DNA from 4 places in the Kluyvera intermedia genome. Region 4 is predicted to be linked to each of the others. Evidence: predicted binding sites of a transcription regulator. Region 4 holds the regulator's gene; each other region holds the start of a gene.

Region 1 (3,526 bases), 800 kb from region 4:
GTTGTATGCCTTGTTTGACCGCCTGGGCCAGTACATTCCGTTTATCGGCCTGAACACCCACGGCGGGGTGATCTTCGCCTACCTCGGCGGCATTGCGCTGCACGTGTGGACGATTAAAGGTTACTTCGAAACCATTGATAACTCATTGGAAGAAGCAGCGGCGCTGGATGGCGCTACCCCATGGCAGGCATTCCGCCTGGTCTTGCTGCCGCTCTCCGTACCGATTCTGGCGGTGGTCTTTATCCTGTCGTTTATCGCCGCAATTACCGAAGTACCGGTTGCATCACTGCTGCTGCGTGATGTGAACAGTTACACCCTGGCCGTGGGTATGCAGCAATACCTCAACCCGCAAAACTATCTGTGGGGCGATTTTGCTGCAGCGGCTGTTCTTTCCGCCATCCCTATTACCGTGGTCTTCCTGCTCGCGCAGCGTTGGCTGGTAAACGGCCTCACGGCCGGCGGCGTGAAGGGCTAAGTTTCATCGTTACATACACAAAATCATTCGAGGTGCATTAAGGCGGCAAGCGAATGAATCCCAGGAACGTACACAAGTACGTGACTGGGGTGAAAGAGTTCAGCCAACGTAGAGGCAACTTGAATGATGACGTGTATACGCCACTGATATCATCCTCAACTTGTATTAACCCTAACTTGTGACTGTTTGGCGCTCTTCGGAGCGCCATTTTTTTAGTTGAGGTGTAGCGTCCGAAAGTAGCCCGGACGAGGCGTCTGGAAGGTTCGGCACTCATCCCGGCGGCGCTTCGCTTGGCCGGGCTACGGGTGCAGTGTAGGCCCGATAAGCGCAGCGCCATCGTGCAATCCAGCGCGGGTCATTCTCGCTTGAGCCGTTTCGAGTTACATAACCATAGCGTAATCACCAGCAGCAAAATGGCAGCGGAGTAAATCAACACATCCAGCGGCGAGGTATGATCAACAATAATCAATCTCACAATCGCCGTAATACCGATATAGACAAAATAACGCAGCGGGAAGTGAAAACCGGATTGAAAGTACTTCACAATCAGGGCAATGAATTCGAAGTAAAGGAAATAAACAACTAATCCTTCTACCAGCTCATATTTACTGGTGCGTTCCGGTGCGAACAACACATCAGCCAGATGCAAAGTTTCTTTACCGAGGAAAACGATCAGAATCAAGCCAAGGCATAGCAGCCCCAGATTCAATACGGTCTGGAGAATGGTGGAGATAAATTCCACAAGGGGGCGTGATAGTGACGTCATTGCGAGCACCTCTTTTGCTGGGCCGAGCCTTTTGTATAGCGTAAAAGTGTGATCTAGATCTAGTTTTTTCATCACTATCGTCCCATTCCGTACGCCCATAAATCGGTTACAGAATGCACTTAACTTAGGGTCATTATTCTTGTCATCTTTGGAAACATTTCTCTTTTTACACCCTAAAAAGAAAAAAATTTTTCTTTTGATTACGTGATCGACTTAACTAAATCCCCTATCAAGGTCAAAAAATAAAAAAATCACACCTTAAAAATCAACGAATTAACATATTAAAAACATAATACAGCCACTATTTTAATAAGAGAATGCTTTTCCCCATTACCCGATAAATAGTATGGAATTAGAGTAAGTTTTTTCTCAAGAAAAAATCTACATTAGCCCTACTAACAACACGTTTATTCTGGAAGTGCATAGCATGAGCAATGATAGTTCCTCACTCTTTATTCAGTGGTTAAAGAAAGAAGTCGCTCCGGCATTAGGCTGTACTGAGCCGGTTGCTATCGCATTCACAGCAGCCTATGCGGCAAAATATCTGGATCAGCCCTGCGATAAAATCAGCGGTTTTATTTCGGCCAATCTGTATAAAAATGCCATGGGCGTAACCATTCCCGGCACCACCGTTTCTGGCGTTAATCTTGCAGCGGCCATTGGCGCTTTTGGTGGTCATCCAGAAAAAGGTCTACAAACGCTGGAAGGCATTACGCAACACCATGTTGAATTAGCACAGGCGCTAATTAGTCTGAATAGTGTGAATATCGACGTGCAAGATACGCCCGACTTTATTCACCTCGACCTCACCGTCAACGCCGCTGAACAGGCCTGCCGCGTGGTGGTAAAAGGCTCACATACAAATGTGGTTGAGATTTACCTTAATGGTGAGCCACAAGCATTACCGCAGCCAAAAAATGCCGCTGAAAAGCAGCGCGAACTCTCTACCTTCAGCTTACAAGAAGCTTTCGATTTTATTACCACAGCACCTTTCGAAGACATTGCTTTTATACTGGAAGCCGGTCGTCTGAATTCGGCATTATCGCAGGAAGGCAAAACCAAGAAATACGGTTTGAATATTAACGGCACCTTCTCTGATGCGGTTAATAAAGGGCTGATGAGTAACGACCTGATGAGCAAAGTCATCATCAACACCGTTGCCGCGTCCGATGCCCGCATGGGTGGCGCACCGGTGATTGCGATGTCAAACTTTGGTTCGGGTAATCAGGGAATTACTGCCACTATGCCAGTAGTTACGGTCGCAAATCATCTCAACGCCGATGAAGACACACTCGCACGCGCGCTGGCACTTTCCCACCTGACTGCTATTTCCATCCATTCTCGCTATACGCGACTGTCCGCATTATGCGCCGCCTCAACCGCAGCCATGGGCTCGGCCGCTGGGATGGCCTGGTTATTTACCCGCAATCTCAACACCATCAATGCCGCCGTGATTAATATGGTGAGCGATGTCACCGGGATGATTTGCGATGGTGCTTCAAACAGCTGTGCGATGAAAGTCTCTTCAGTAGTTTCCAGCGCCTTTAAATCCGTACTGATGGCCATGCAGGATAGCTGCGCCAGCGCCAATGATGGCATTGTTTGTAATGACGTCGAGCAAACCATTAATAACCTGTGCCGCTTGGTTATTAAGCCGATGACGCATACCGATAGGGAAATTATCAGCATTATGGTCGCGAAGTAATTCGCGGCTTTCCGCCCATTCCCTAATAAGCCGATTGTTAATTCGGCAGGTATTATCTTATGAGTAAGAAAGCAATACTGCGTGGCATGAGCGCCATTACGCCGCTGTGCATCGGTGATTTTCCATTTTCATTTATTGTCGGTGCATTAAGCGTGAGCGCCGGGATGAGTATCTGGCAAAGTACCGTATGGTCAACTATTGTGATTGCCGGCTCAGCCCAAATGCTGGCGCTAAATATGTTGAAAACAGGCGCCAGCATTGGCGTGATTATTTTCACGACTCTCATTATTAACTTACGCCAGGTGATGCTGCCAACTTACTGATTTAGTGTATGATGGTGTTTTTGAGGTGCTCCAGTGGCTTCTGTTTCTATCAGCTGTCCCTCCTGTTCAGCTACTGACGGGGTGGTGCGTAACGGCAAAAGCACCGCCGGACATCAGCGCTATCTCTGCTCTCACTGCCGTAAAACATGGCAACTGCAGTTCACTTACACCGCTTCTCAACCCGGTACGCACCAGAAAATCATTGATATGGCCATGAATGGCGTTGGATGCCGGGCAACTGCCCGCATTATGGGCGT
Region 2 (3,526 bases), 1.9 Mb from region 4:
GGTGTCGAGGGTGTGGCTATTGGCGTGCCCGCGGTACTGGCGCAAAATGGCGTTCAGCAGGTCATTGAGTTGCAGCTAGCGCCTGAGGAACGTGAGAAGTTCGCCCATTCCGTTGAGGTTATCAAAAACAATATTACGCTGCTGCCGTAGCAGCGCTTATACGACTGTCGGCGACACCTAAACCAGATGCAGCCCTGCTTCCGGATTATCCCAGCCGCGCTTTCCCCTGCAAATAGGTTCTCGCCGTCCCGCTCATCAGCACCCTATCACCCACCCATTCACAGCGAATATCGCCGCCGCGCGCTGATACCTGCCGCGCCAGCATCTGTGTTTTACCCAGTTTCGCCCCCCAGTATGGGATGAGCATGGTATGCGCGGAGCCGGTGACCGGATCTTCCCAGACGGCTTCACCCGGTGAGAAGAATCGGCTGACAAAATCATACTCACCATCCCCCTTAGCGGTGATCGAAACTTTATGTTCGCCAGGCGTCATGGCACCGATATTCGGCGCCAGCGCTTCAACCTGTTGACGGTTTTCCAGCTCAATGACCCATGCGCGACCTTTATGCGCACTGAGATAATGGTTAATGCCCAACGCCTGCAACATTTCCGGCGGTGGCGTCGCGGCTTTCGTATCACAGGCAGGAAAATCCAGCGTCATCCATTCGCCGGCCCGCGTGACGGTGAGACGCCCGGAGAGGGTGTCGAAATGGATACGAGCATCCGGGTAGTCAAGATGGTTAAACACAACATGCGCACTGGCAAGCGTGGCATGACCGCAGAGATTGACTTCGTTTTGGGTGGTGAACCAGCGCAGCGCAAAGCCGCTTTGCTGCTTCACCATAAAAGCCGTTTCTGATTGATTATGCTGACGCGCCATTTTAAGCAGCATCTCATCAGGTAACCAGTCATTAAGAAGACAAACGGCCGCCGCATTACCGCCAAAAGCGTCGCGGCTAAAGGCATCAACCATATAAAAATCAATCTCGTGCATGTCCCACCAACCCTCTATATGCTTTTAGGCAAACTGACATAAAAAATGAACAGCGACAAGTTTCTTTGCTATTTATACGTGACGTTGTCACCCATATGAAAAGTGAGAGATTGGTCACATAATGATTGTATTTGCAGCATTAATAGCTTTAAGATCATCCATCACCCTGTCCTTTTACGCCCCTGGTTCCTTATATATGACAACAAACACGGTCTCTCGTCGGGTCGCGTGGCTTCGGGTAGTCACGCTGGCTATCGCTGCCTTTATTTTTAATACCACTGAATTCGTGCCGGTGGGCTTACTGTCAGATATCGCCAACAGCTTCGGCATGAAAACCGCTGAAGTCGGTATTATGTTGACCATCTATGCCTGGGTTGTCGCGTTGATGTCGCTGCCGTTTATGCTGCTGACCAGCCAGATGGAGCGACGCAAGTTGCTCATTGGATTGTTCATTTTGTTTATTGCCAGCCATGTATTGTCGTTTTTGGCGTGGAACTTTACCGTGCTTGTCGCGAGTCGTATCGGGATTGCCTTCGCCCACGCGGTTTTCTGGTCAATCACGGCATCGCTGGCTATTCGTATGGCTCCAGCTGGAAAACGCGCTCAGGCCCTGAGCCTTTTAGCCACCGGTACCGCGCTGGCCATGGTCTTTGGCATTCCTATTGGTCGCGTTGTCGGGCTGTATTTCGGCTGGCGCACGACCTTCTTCGCGATTGGTGTGGGCGCGCTGATTACGCTGCTGGCGCTGGTTAAACTGCTGCCACGTCTGCCAAGCGAACATTCTGGTTCACTGAAAAGCCTGCCGGTGCTGTTCCGTCGTCCGGCGTTGGTCAGCATCTATCTGTTGACCGTGGTGGTGGTGACCGCCCATTACACCGCCTACAGCTATATTGAGCCATTCGTACAAACCGTTGCCGGACTCAGTGGCAATATGGCGACCGTATTGCTGCTTATTCTTGGCGGCGCAGGAATTATTGGTAGTGTGCTATTCGGTAAGCTGGGTAATAAACATGCTTCCGGGTTAATCAGCGGGGCAATCGGCCTGCTGCTGGCCTGCTTGTTATTACTGCTGCCCGCAGCGCAAGACGTCACTCATCTGGCGATACTCAGTATCTTCTGGGGAATTGCCATCATGGTGATTGGCCTGGGTATGCAGGTTAAGGTGCTGGCGCTGGCGCCGGATGCCACCGACGTGGCGATGTCACTGTTCTCCGGGATTTTCAATATCGGGATTGGGGCGGGAGCGCTGCTGGGCAGCCAGATCAGTACACATCTGTCGATGTCGTCGATTGGTTATGTTGGCGCGGTGCCTGCGGTCGCGGCGCTTATCTGGTCGGTGGTTATTTTCCGCCGTTGGCCCGATGCGTCTTTAGGCGCACAGGCACAGCGGCATTAAAAGCGTCCCAGCGGCGCTGCGCTTGGCCGGGCTACATTTACACAGTCGTAGCCCGGCCAAGGCGTTTACGCCGCCCCGGGAAACATCATGCGTGATAGGTCGAGATAATCTCCAGCACGCCGTTAATAATAAACTGCACGCCCATACATACCAGCAGGAAGCCCATCAGACGGGAAATAGCCTCAATCCCCCCTTTCCCCACCAGACGCATAATCGCCCCGGAGCTTCGTAAGCAGCCCCAAAGAATGACGCCGACGAGCGCGAAAATAATCGGTGGCGCCACCAGAATCACCCAATCCGGGAAATTTGCGCCATGTTTTACCGTCGATGCCGAACTGATGATCATCGCTATCGTCCCCGGCCCCGCAGTGCTTGGCATTGCTAACGGGACAAAGGCGATATTGGCCGTAGGTTCTTCTTTTAACTCTTCCGATTTACTTTGCGCTTCCAGCGACTCATGCGCCTTCTGCTGCGGGAACAACATGCGAAAACCAATAAAAGCCACGATCAGCCCCCCGGCAATACGCAGCCCAGGTATTGATATTCCGAATGTGTTCATCACCACCTGGCCCGCGTAGTACGCCACCATCATGATGGTGAACACATAAACAGAAGCCATCAGCGATTGCCTGTTTCGCTCGGCGCTGTTCATATTACCCGACAGCCCGAGGAACAGGGCGACGGTGGTTAACGGGTTCGCCAGCGGTAGCAATACCACCAGCCCAAGCCCTATTGCTTGAAAAAGTTCCTTCATAAGCGCTCAAAAATCCTGTCTGTTTAACGAAAAAAATGTGCTGAATACAAGGGATAGCCGTTCAGCACCGTATCTCTTGCTCTATACGGCTGAGTACAGGATATCCTATTTACCGCCAGCCGAAGCGTTTTAGCAATTCGTGGCATCTCACGATCCATTCAGTTGACTTATGATTGCGTGAGAAATAATATCCTCAGCAACTAAAGTACTTGCCAGGGCAACCATTGTGAACAGCACAAGCAATCTCTTCAATGAAATGATTCCACTTGGGCATTTAATTCACATGGTTAACCAGAAAAAAGATCGCTTACTCAACGAGCATCTGTCGCCTGAAGACATTACCGCCTCACAATTCCGCGTCCTGTGCTCTATTCGCTGCCAG
Region 3 (3,526 bases), 700 kb from region 4:
AGCTGTCCTGAACCTGACGACGAAAACCATCAAGCTGTTCACGTAACGGCGTCAACAGGCCGTGTAGACTTTGACGGTTTTGTTCATCCACCCGACGATTGCTCTGCTCAAAGATACGGTTGGCGAGGTTCTCAAACTGCTCGCTCAGGCGTTGTTCGCTGTTGAGCATCAGGCAGTGTTTTTCATCACCGTGCTGGCGAGTGGTCTCCAGCAACGTGGTCACTTCGCGCAGATCGACTTCGAGCGACGAGTTGATTTCTCGCAGGCTACGCAGCTCGTTGTTAAGCAGTTCACACTCTTCGCGCCAGTGGGCGTTCTGGGCAATGTGTTGTTTCGCGGCACTTAATTCACCGTACACATCTCGCTCTTCCGCCAACTGCTCGGCACGCTGATGCGCCACACGATAGCTCGCAGCCAGCCAGCCAATCGCTATGCCCGCCAACGCCACTAACGCATAAATCACCACGGCAATATCCACAACGCCCCCTACTTAAACCGGTTATCTGCACAAAATAGAATTGTGCTGTATAAACGTCCAGTTTTAAAGCAGTTTCCTGCGAGCCGCTGCGCAAAAAGAAAAAGGCCGAACAAGTCGGCCTTTTACGAAGGAGAGGAAAACTACAGCAGGCGACGCGCCGCTTCTACCACGATTTTCACCGCGTGGCTTTCGGTCTTCTTCATGGTCTCTGCGTTAGGAATTTCCTGCTGGGTGCGGTTGACGATAACGCCAGCAACCATCCCCGCGCGCAGACCCTGGCTTGAGCACATGGTCAGCAGGGTAGCGGATTCCATTTCGTAGTTCATCACGCCCATTGACTGCCACTCTTCCATCGAACCTTTGTAGTTTCTCACTACGCGGCCAGAGAAGGTGTCATAGCGTTCCTGACCTGGGTAGAAGGTGTCTGATGATGCAGTCACGCCCACATGAGTGGTCGCGCCGATAGCTTTCGCCGCTTCAACCAGCGCAGAGGTACAGGCGAAATCAGCAACCGCTGGGTATTCCATTGGGGCAAAATGCAGGCTCGCGCCGTCAAGACGGACGGATGCGGTAGTCACCAGTACATCGCCAACGTTGATGTGCGGCTGAATAGCGCCGGTGGTGCCCACACGCAGGAAAGTGCGGATACCCAGCTGTGCCAGTTCTTCCACGGCAATAGAGGTAGACGGGCCACCGATACCGGTCGAGCAAACGATGACTGATTTGCCATCCAGTTCAGCACGCCAGGAGGTAAATTCACGATGAGATGCCAGTTTTACCGGCTTATCCATCAGCGCGGCGATCTTTTCCACACGCTCCGGGTCACCGGGGACGATCGCAAGCGTAGCCCCTTGTAAATCGTTTTTAGTGAGGCCGAGATGAAAAACATCAGACTTGGACATAAAGAACTCCTCTGTGGTTTAAGTTTTGCAGAAGAAGCAAAAATGTACTTTATAGAAGACCACGATACTTTTTCGTGACTACCATCACTAAGGAATAAAAATATTACATTAAATTCCATGCAATTAGTGATTCACATCACATTAACAAGTTATTGTGATCGTCAGCTGCACAAAAATACGCCGTATTCAGGCACTGTGATTCTGCTATGAGTTCATTACAAGGGTACGGAGAATGCCATGACAATCAATAAACAACCTGGATTTGCATCTGCTGCTTCACCTCATGCCTCGACTACCGTCCATACGCCCGAAGAGGCTATTACGGCGGGAGAAACCTCCATTCCCTCACAGGGAGATACGCTGCCGGCTTATCAAGCCCGACCAAAACATAGCGATGCGCCTCTCCCGGTAATCATCGTAGTGCAGGAGATTTTTGGCGTCCACGAACACATCCGTGATATCTGCCGTCGGCTGGCGCTGGAGGGTTATCTGGCTATCGCACCAGAACTCTATTTCCGCCAGGGCGATGCCAGTGACTATGACGATATCCCGTCATTGTTCAGCGGTCTGGTATCAAAAGTTCCCGATGCCCAAGTGCTGGTCGACCTCGACCATGTTGCCAGTTGGGCTGCGCGCAACGGCGGTGATGCCAATCGCTTGTCGGTGACCGGTTTTTGCTGGGGAGGACGTATTGCATGGCTGTATGCCGCGCACAATCCACAGCTGAAAGCCGCGGTGGCCTGGTATGGTCGCCTGACCGGTGACAAGACATTAAACAATCCAAAACACCCGGTTGATGTGGCGGTAGACCTTAGCGCACCGGTGCTTGGGCTGTACGGCGGGCAGGATACAGGGATCTCACTTGAGTCCGTCGAAACAATGCGTCATGCGCTACGCGCGGCTAATGCGAAAGCCGAGATTGTGGTGTATCCCGACGCCGGACACGCGTTTAATGCCGATTATCGCGAAAGTTACCATGAAGAGTCAGCTAAAGATGGCTGGCAACGGATGCTGGCGTGGTTTGCGCAGTATGCGGGGAAGAAAAGCCAGTAGCCTAATAAAGTAGCCCGCCCAAGCGAAGCGCCGCCGGGATTCGGCTCCCGAGCCTTCCCGGAGTCGGCGCAAACACCTCGTCCGGGCTACCTTGTTTTTTTACGCCTGCCGCAGATTTTGCGCGGCTTTCACCATATTCGCCAGCGCGGCCCGGGTTTCCGGCCAGCCGCGCGTTTTCAGGCCGCAGTCGGGGTTAACCCACAGACGTTCCGCCGGAATACGTTGCTCGGCTTTCTTCAGCAGCGCTTCAATCCATTCCACGCTCGGCACGTTTGGCGAGTGAATGTCGTACACGCCAGGCCCGATATCATTCGGGTAGTCGAACTCTTCGAACGACTCCAGCAGTTCCATATCAGAACGCGAGGTCTCAATGGTAATGACGTCCGCATCCAGCGCCGCGATGGAATCCATGATGTCGTTGAACTCGCAGTAACACATGTGAGTGTGGATCTGCGTGTCGTCCTTCGCCACTGAGGCATTAATACGGAAGGCTTCCACGCCCCACTCCAGATACGCCGCCCAGTCACTACGACGCAGCGGCAGACCTTCACGCAGCGCTGGTTCGTCGATCTGGATGATACCGATACCGGCAGCTTCCAGATCCGCGACTTCATCACGCAGCGCCAAGGCAATCTGCTTAGCAATAGTTTCGCGGGTCACATCTTCACGTGGGAATGACCAGCAAAGAATGGTCACCGGGCCAGTCAGCATGCCTTTGACCGGTTTGTCGGTCAGCGATTGGGCGTATTTTGCCCATTCCACGGTAATCGCTTGCGGGCGACTGACATCGCCAATCACCACCGGCGGTTTCACGCAGCGTGAGCCATAGCTCTGTACCCAACCGTTTTGCGTAAAGACAAAGCCGTCGAGGTGCTCACCAAAATATTCGACCATGTCGTTACGTTCAGCTTCACCGTGCACCAGCACATCGAGGCCTAAACGCTCCTGCTCCACAATAGCCTGTTTGATGTGCTCGGCAATCCCGGTGCGGTAGTTGCTCGCGTCGAGATTGCCTTTTTTGAAGTCCAGACGCAGACCGCGGATTTCTGTGGTTTGCGGGAAGGAACCGATGGTCGTGGTCGGCCATGCCGGC
Region 4 (3,526 bases):
GTAAAACCAACGGTGGCCCAACCATAGCTGCGGCGAATAATCAGGTAGCTGCTGAGTGTGATAACCAGCATCCCGGCAAGCGCTAGCCCTTGTGGTGCGTGGAAGTGCAGGGCGATGGCTGCAATCACCAGACCAGCAAGCGTACCTGCTGCCCGATGGAAAATTCGTACGCGGGTTGCGCCATAGCCGTTTTGCGTTACCAGCAGTACCGTCATCAGGATCCAATACGGTTTTGGCAGATGCAGCGCTGTGCCCATCAGGCTAGCGATACTCAGCATGACGCTTAGCCTGCCCGCGTTGCGCAGGGCGGGGGATTTTAGCGACAGGTAGCTCTTGATTGCCGGGAACAACGGCAGGCGACGTTCTTTATCCGCCATCAGGTCTCGCGGATACAGTGGGCGCTGGGCTCGTAACACTCTGGCGATTCGGCTGAAGTGCCAGGCGCAGAACTGGCCGACCGGATTATCAGGATGTTGGTCAGCGATTTTTTCCAGCGCGCCAATCTGCTTGTCCATGGTGAAACGGCTAGGGTAGCGGTGGTAGAGAATATCATCCGCCAGCACGCGCAAACGTGCGGCGACGGTCTGAGCGTTCCAGCGGATCACTGCTTCCGCGTGGCTACGCTCAACGAGCTTTTGCACCTCTTCCGGCTGGTGCAGGCTAACGGAGATATGCTCCTGTAAATCCAGCCCTACCTGAAAAGCGCGCAGCAGGCGTTTGTAATCGTTGTGCTGGTTCGCCGCCAGCATGTGCAGCTGCTGGTAGCATTGGGAGATTAAATCCACCACCTTTTGCTGACGGTTTAACAGCGGTGGCAGCGCAGTGCTGGGGTCAGTATGCTGAGTCAGCAGGCTGTACTTGGCTTCACAGTAGTCGGCGAGCTGGCGATAGAGCAGGCTCAGCGATTCGCGCAGCGGCTGTTCGCGCCACATCCAGAACCACCACCAGTTAAATAATCCGTACCACAGTGTGCCGAGCGCATAGAGCAGTAGCGGCTGCCAGATAGGCATATTGCCCGCAAGACTGAGGGTGAAAATAGCGGCAATCAGCGAGGCGGGTAGCAGTCGTCCATGTAACGCGCTGATTTCAGCTGTCACCCCAAGTAAAAGGGCGAGCACGGTCAGGATGAGCGGTAGCGGGACCTCTTTTGCCAGTAATAGCTGTACCGCCAGACTGCATCCGGCAAACAGGCAGCCGCCGATAGTCAGACGTTTGAAAAAACGTTTATGCGGGGTATCAAGACCGGCGATATTGCAGCAAGCGGGAACTAACGAGAACAGCAGGCCTTGTTGAAGATGGCCGAAGAGCAGGCCAATGGCGACCGGCAAACATAACACCAGCGTTTGCCGCAGTGCATAGTTGACTTCCGGGTGGTAAATCAGCCTGCGCCACATGAGGGGAAACAAAAACGGCATACTGCGTTAGCACTATGCCGTTTTGGCTGGATCAGCGGGTGCCGTAGACGACAATCGTTTTGCCGTGTGCGGAGATCAGATTTTGATCTTCCAGCATTTTCAGAATACGGCCCACGGTTTCGCGGGAACAACCAACGATCTGACCGATTTCCTGACGGGTGATTTTAATCTGCATACCGTCTGGGTGGGTCATTGCGTCCGGCTGTTTGGCCAGATTCAGCAGGGTCTGGGCGATACGTCCGGTCACGTCCAGGAATGCCAGGTTGCCGACTTTTTCAGAGGTAATCTGCAGACGACGTGCCATTTGCGAAGACAAACGCATCAGGATGTCTGGGTTTACCTGAATCAGCTGACGGAATTTTTTATAAGAGATTTCAGCAACTTCACAAGCGGTTTTTGCCCGTACCCATGCGCTGCGTTCCTGGCCTTCTTCGAACAGGCCTAACTCGCCGATAAAGTCACCCTGGTTGAGGTAAGAGAGGATCATCTCTTTGCCTTCTTCATCCTTGATGAGTACAGCCACTGAGCCTTTGACGATGTAATACAGCGTTTCAGCTTTTTCACCCTGGTGAATCAGCGTGCTCTTCGATGGGTACTTATGAATATGGCAATGAGACAAGAACCATTCGAGAGTCGGGTCTGTTTGCGGTTTGCCAAGCACCATGCGCGGTTATCCTCTGTTATAAGCTCTTCCCAGCGGCAAAAACATTGCAGCCACTGGTTGCAATAGTATCCTTCCCGTTACCTGGGAAGTCGGCTGTCGAATCGTGCCGCAGCCTGTAATGTGATGTCCTCTGCATACATGCAGTACGTTTATGTATTACCGTAGCATCCCGACTGTTTTAGCATAGCTTTCGGCGCGTGTCTCCTGGTGTCTCGCTTCAGCATGACGGCGATCGCCTTCCATTGCGAGAATTGTTATGTACGCGTAATCTGAGAAGAAAATTGCAACCTGGGAGTTAAATAATATGCAAGCGCGTGTGAAATGGATTGAAGGCTTAACCTTCCTCGGTGAGTCCGCTTCAGGCCACCAGATTTTGATGGACGGCAACTCGGGTGATAAAGCCCCAAGCCCGATGGAAGTGGTCCTGATGGCAGCCGGTGGCTGTAGTGCAATTGATGTGGTTTCCATTTTGCAAAAGGGTCGCAATGACGTCACTGATTGCGAAGTGAAACTGACTTCCGAACGTCGTGAAGAGGCGCCGCGCCTGTTCACACATATCAACCTGCACTTCATCGTGACGGGTAAGGATCTTAAAGATGCCGCGGTTGCTCGTGCGGTGTCCCTGTCTGCTGAGAAATACTGCTCGGTTGCGCTGATGCTCGAAAAAGCGGTGAATATCACCCACTCTTATGAAGTGATTGAAGGCTAATTGCATATGACACGTAGCCCGGCCAAGCGCAGCGCCGCCGGGAACGCTGTTAACGCCGTTTAGCTTCTTCCTTCCATCAAACGCTGCACCAGCGGCATCATGATGAGCTCCATCGCCAGCCCGAGCTTGCCGCCGGGAACCACCAGCGTATTCATGTGCGAAATAAACGATCCTTGCAGCATCGCCAGCAGCCACGGGTAATCGATGTTATCAAGATTACGGAAGTGAATGACCACAAAGCTCTCATCGAGCGATGGAATGCTTTTGGCGGCGAAAGGGTTTGAAGTATCGACCGTCGGGACGCGCTGGAAGTTGATATGTGTGCGGGAAAATTGCGGCGTAATGTAGTTGATGTAGTCCTCCATCGAACGCACCACCGAATCCATCACCGCTTCACGCGAGTGCCCGCGCTCGCTGGTGTCGCGGATCATTTTCTGGATCCACTCAAGGTTAACGATAGGCACCACGCCCACCAACAAATCCACATGGCGCGCGACATCATTTTGTGGCGTCACTACGCCGCCGTGTAGCCCTTCATAGAACAAGACATCGGTTGGCTCCTGCAAGGGTTGCCAGGGGGTGAACGTTCCCGGCACCTGATTCCACGGCACGGCTTCATCGTAAGTGTGTAAATACTTGCGCGACTGGCCGCTACCGTTAACACCATAGTCGCGGAAAGTTTGTTCCAGCAGGCCAAAGTCGTTGGCGTCTGGGCCGAAATAGCTGATATGCCGACCG

The links. The regulator CRP, encoded in region 4, controls carbon source genes, mostly activating them, when cyclic AMP is high. The targets are predictions, from matches to a motif close to ATGTGANNNNNNTCACAT.
Region 1: psiE (phosphate-starvation-inducible protein PsiE) is a predicted target of CRP. The motif match lies at 1,288-1,305, and genes of this name have one in related genera.
Region 2: U0026_RS11500 (sugar transporter) is a predicted target of CRP. The motif match lies at 1,097-1,114, and genes of this name have one in related genera.
Region 3: udp (uridine phosphorylase) is a predicted target of CRP. The motif match lies at 1,505-1,522, and genes of this name have one in related genera.

The regions. Positions count from the first base shown of each region.
Region 1 covers NZ_CP139986.1:4,400,760-4,404,285, forward strand. Annotated here, with positions in the region: gene malG (maltose ABC transporter permease MalG) at 1-475, shown strand, start outside; gene psiE (phosphate-starvation-inducible protein PsiE) at 831-1,241, opposite strand; gene U0026_RS21175 (L-cysteine desulfidase family protein) at 1,669-2,946, shown strand; partial or broken gene U0026_RS21180 (AzlC family ABC transporter permease) at 3,006-3,254, shown strand; one part of gene U0026_RS21185 (IS1-like element IS1B family transposase) at 3,303-3,526, shown strand, end outside.
Region 2 covers NZ_CP139986.1:2,376,868-2,380,393, reverse strand. Annotated here, with positions in the region: gene U0026_RS11510 (L-lactate dehydrogenase) at 1-150, shown strand, start outside; gene U0026_RS11505 (PhzF family phenazine biosynthesis protein) at 206-994, opposite strand; gene U0026_RS11500 (sugar transporter) at 1,191-2,390, shown strand; gene U0026_RS11495 (MarC family NAAT transporter) at 2,476-3,144, opposite strand; gene marR (multiple antibiotic resistance transcriptional regulator MarR) at 3,371-3,526, shown strand, end outside.
Region 3 covers NZ_CP139986.1:4,500,505-4,504,030, forward strand. Annotated here, with positions in the region: gene rmuC (DNA recombination protein RmuC) at 1-478, opposite strand, end outside; gene udp (uridine phosphorylase) at 619-1,380, opposite strand; gene U0026_RS21640 (dienelactone hydrolase family protein) at 1,618-2,433, shown strand; gene metE (5-methyltetrahydropteroyltriglutamate--homocysteine S-methyltransferase) at 2,533-3,526, opposite strand, start outside.
Region 4 covers NZ_CP139986.1:470,134-473,659, forward strand. Annotated here, with positions in the region: gene U0026_RS02120 (YccS/YhfK family putative transporter) at 1-1,394, opposite strand, end outside; gene crp (cAMP-activated global transcriptional regulator CRP) at 1,447-2,079, opposite strand; gene U0026_RS02130 (OsmC family protein) at 2,384-2,788, shown strand; gene U0026_RS02135 (phosphoribulokinase) at 2,848-3,526, opposite strand, start outside.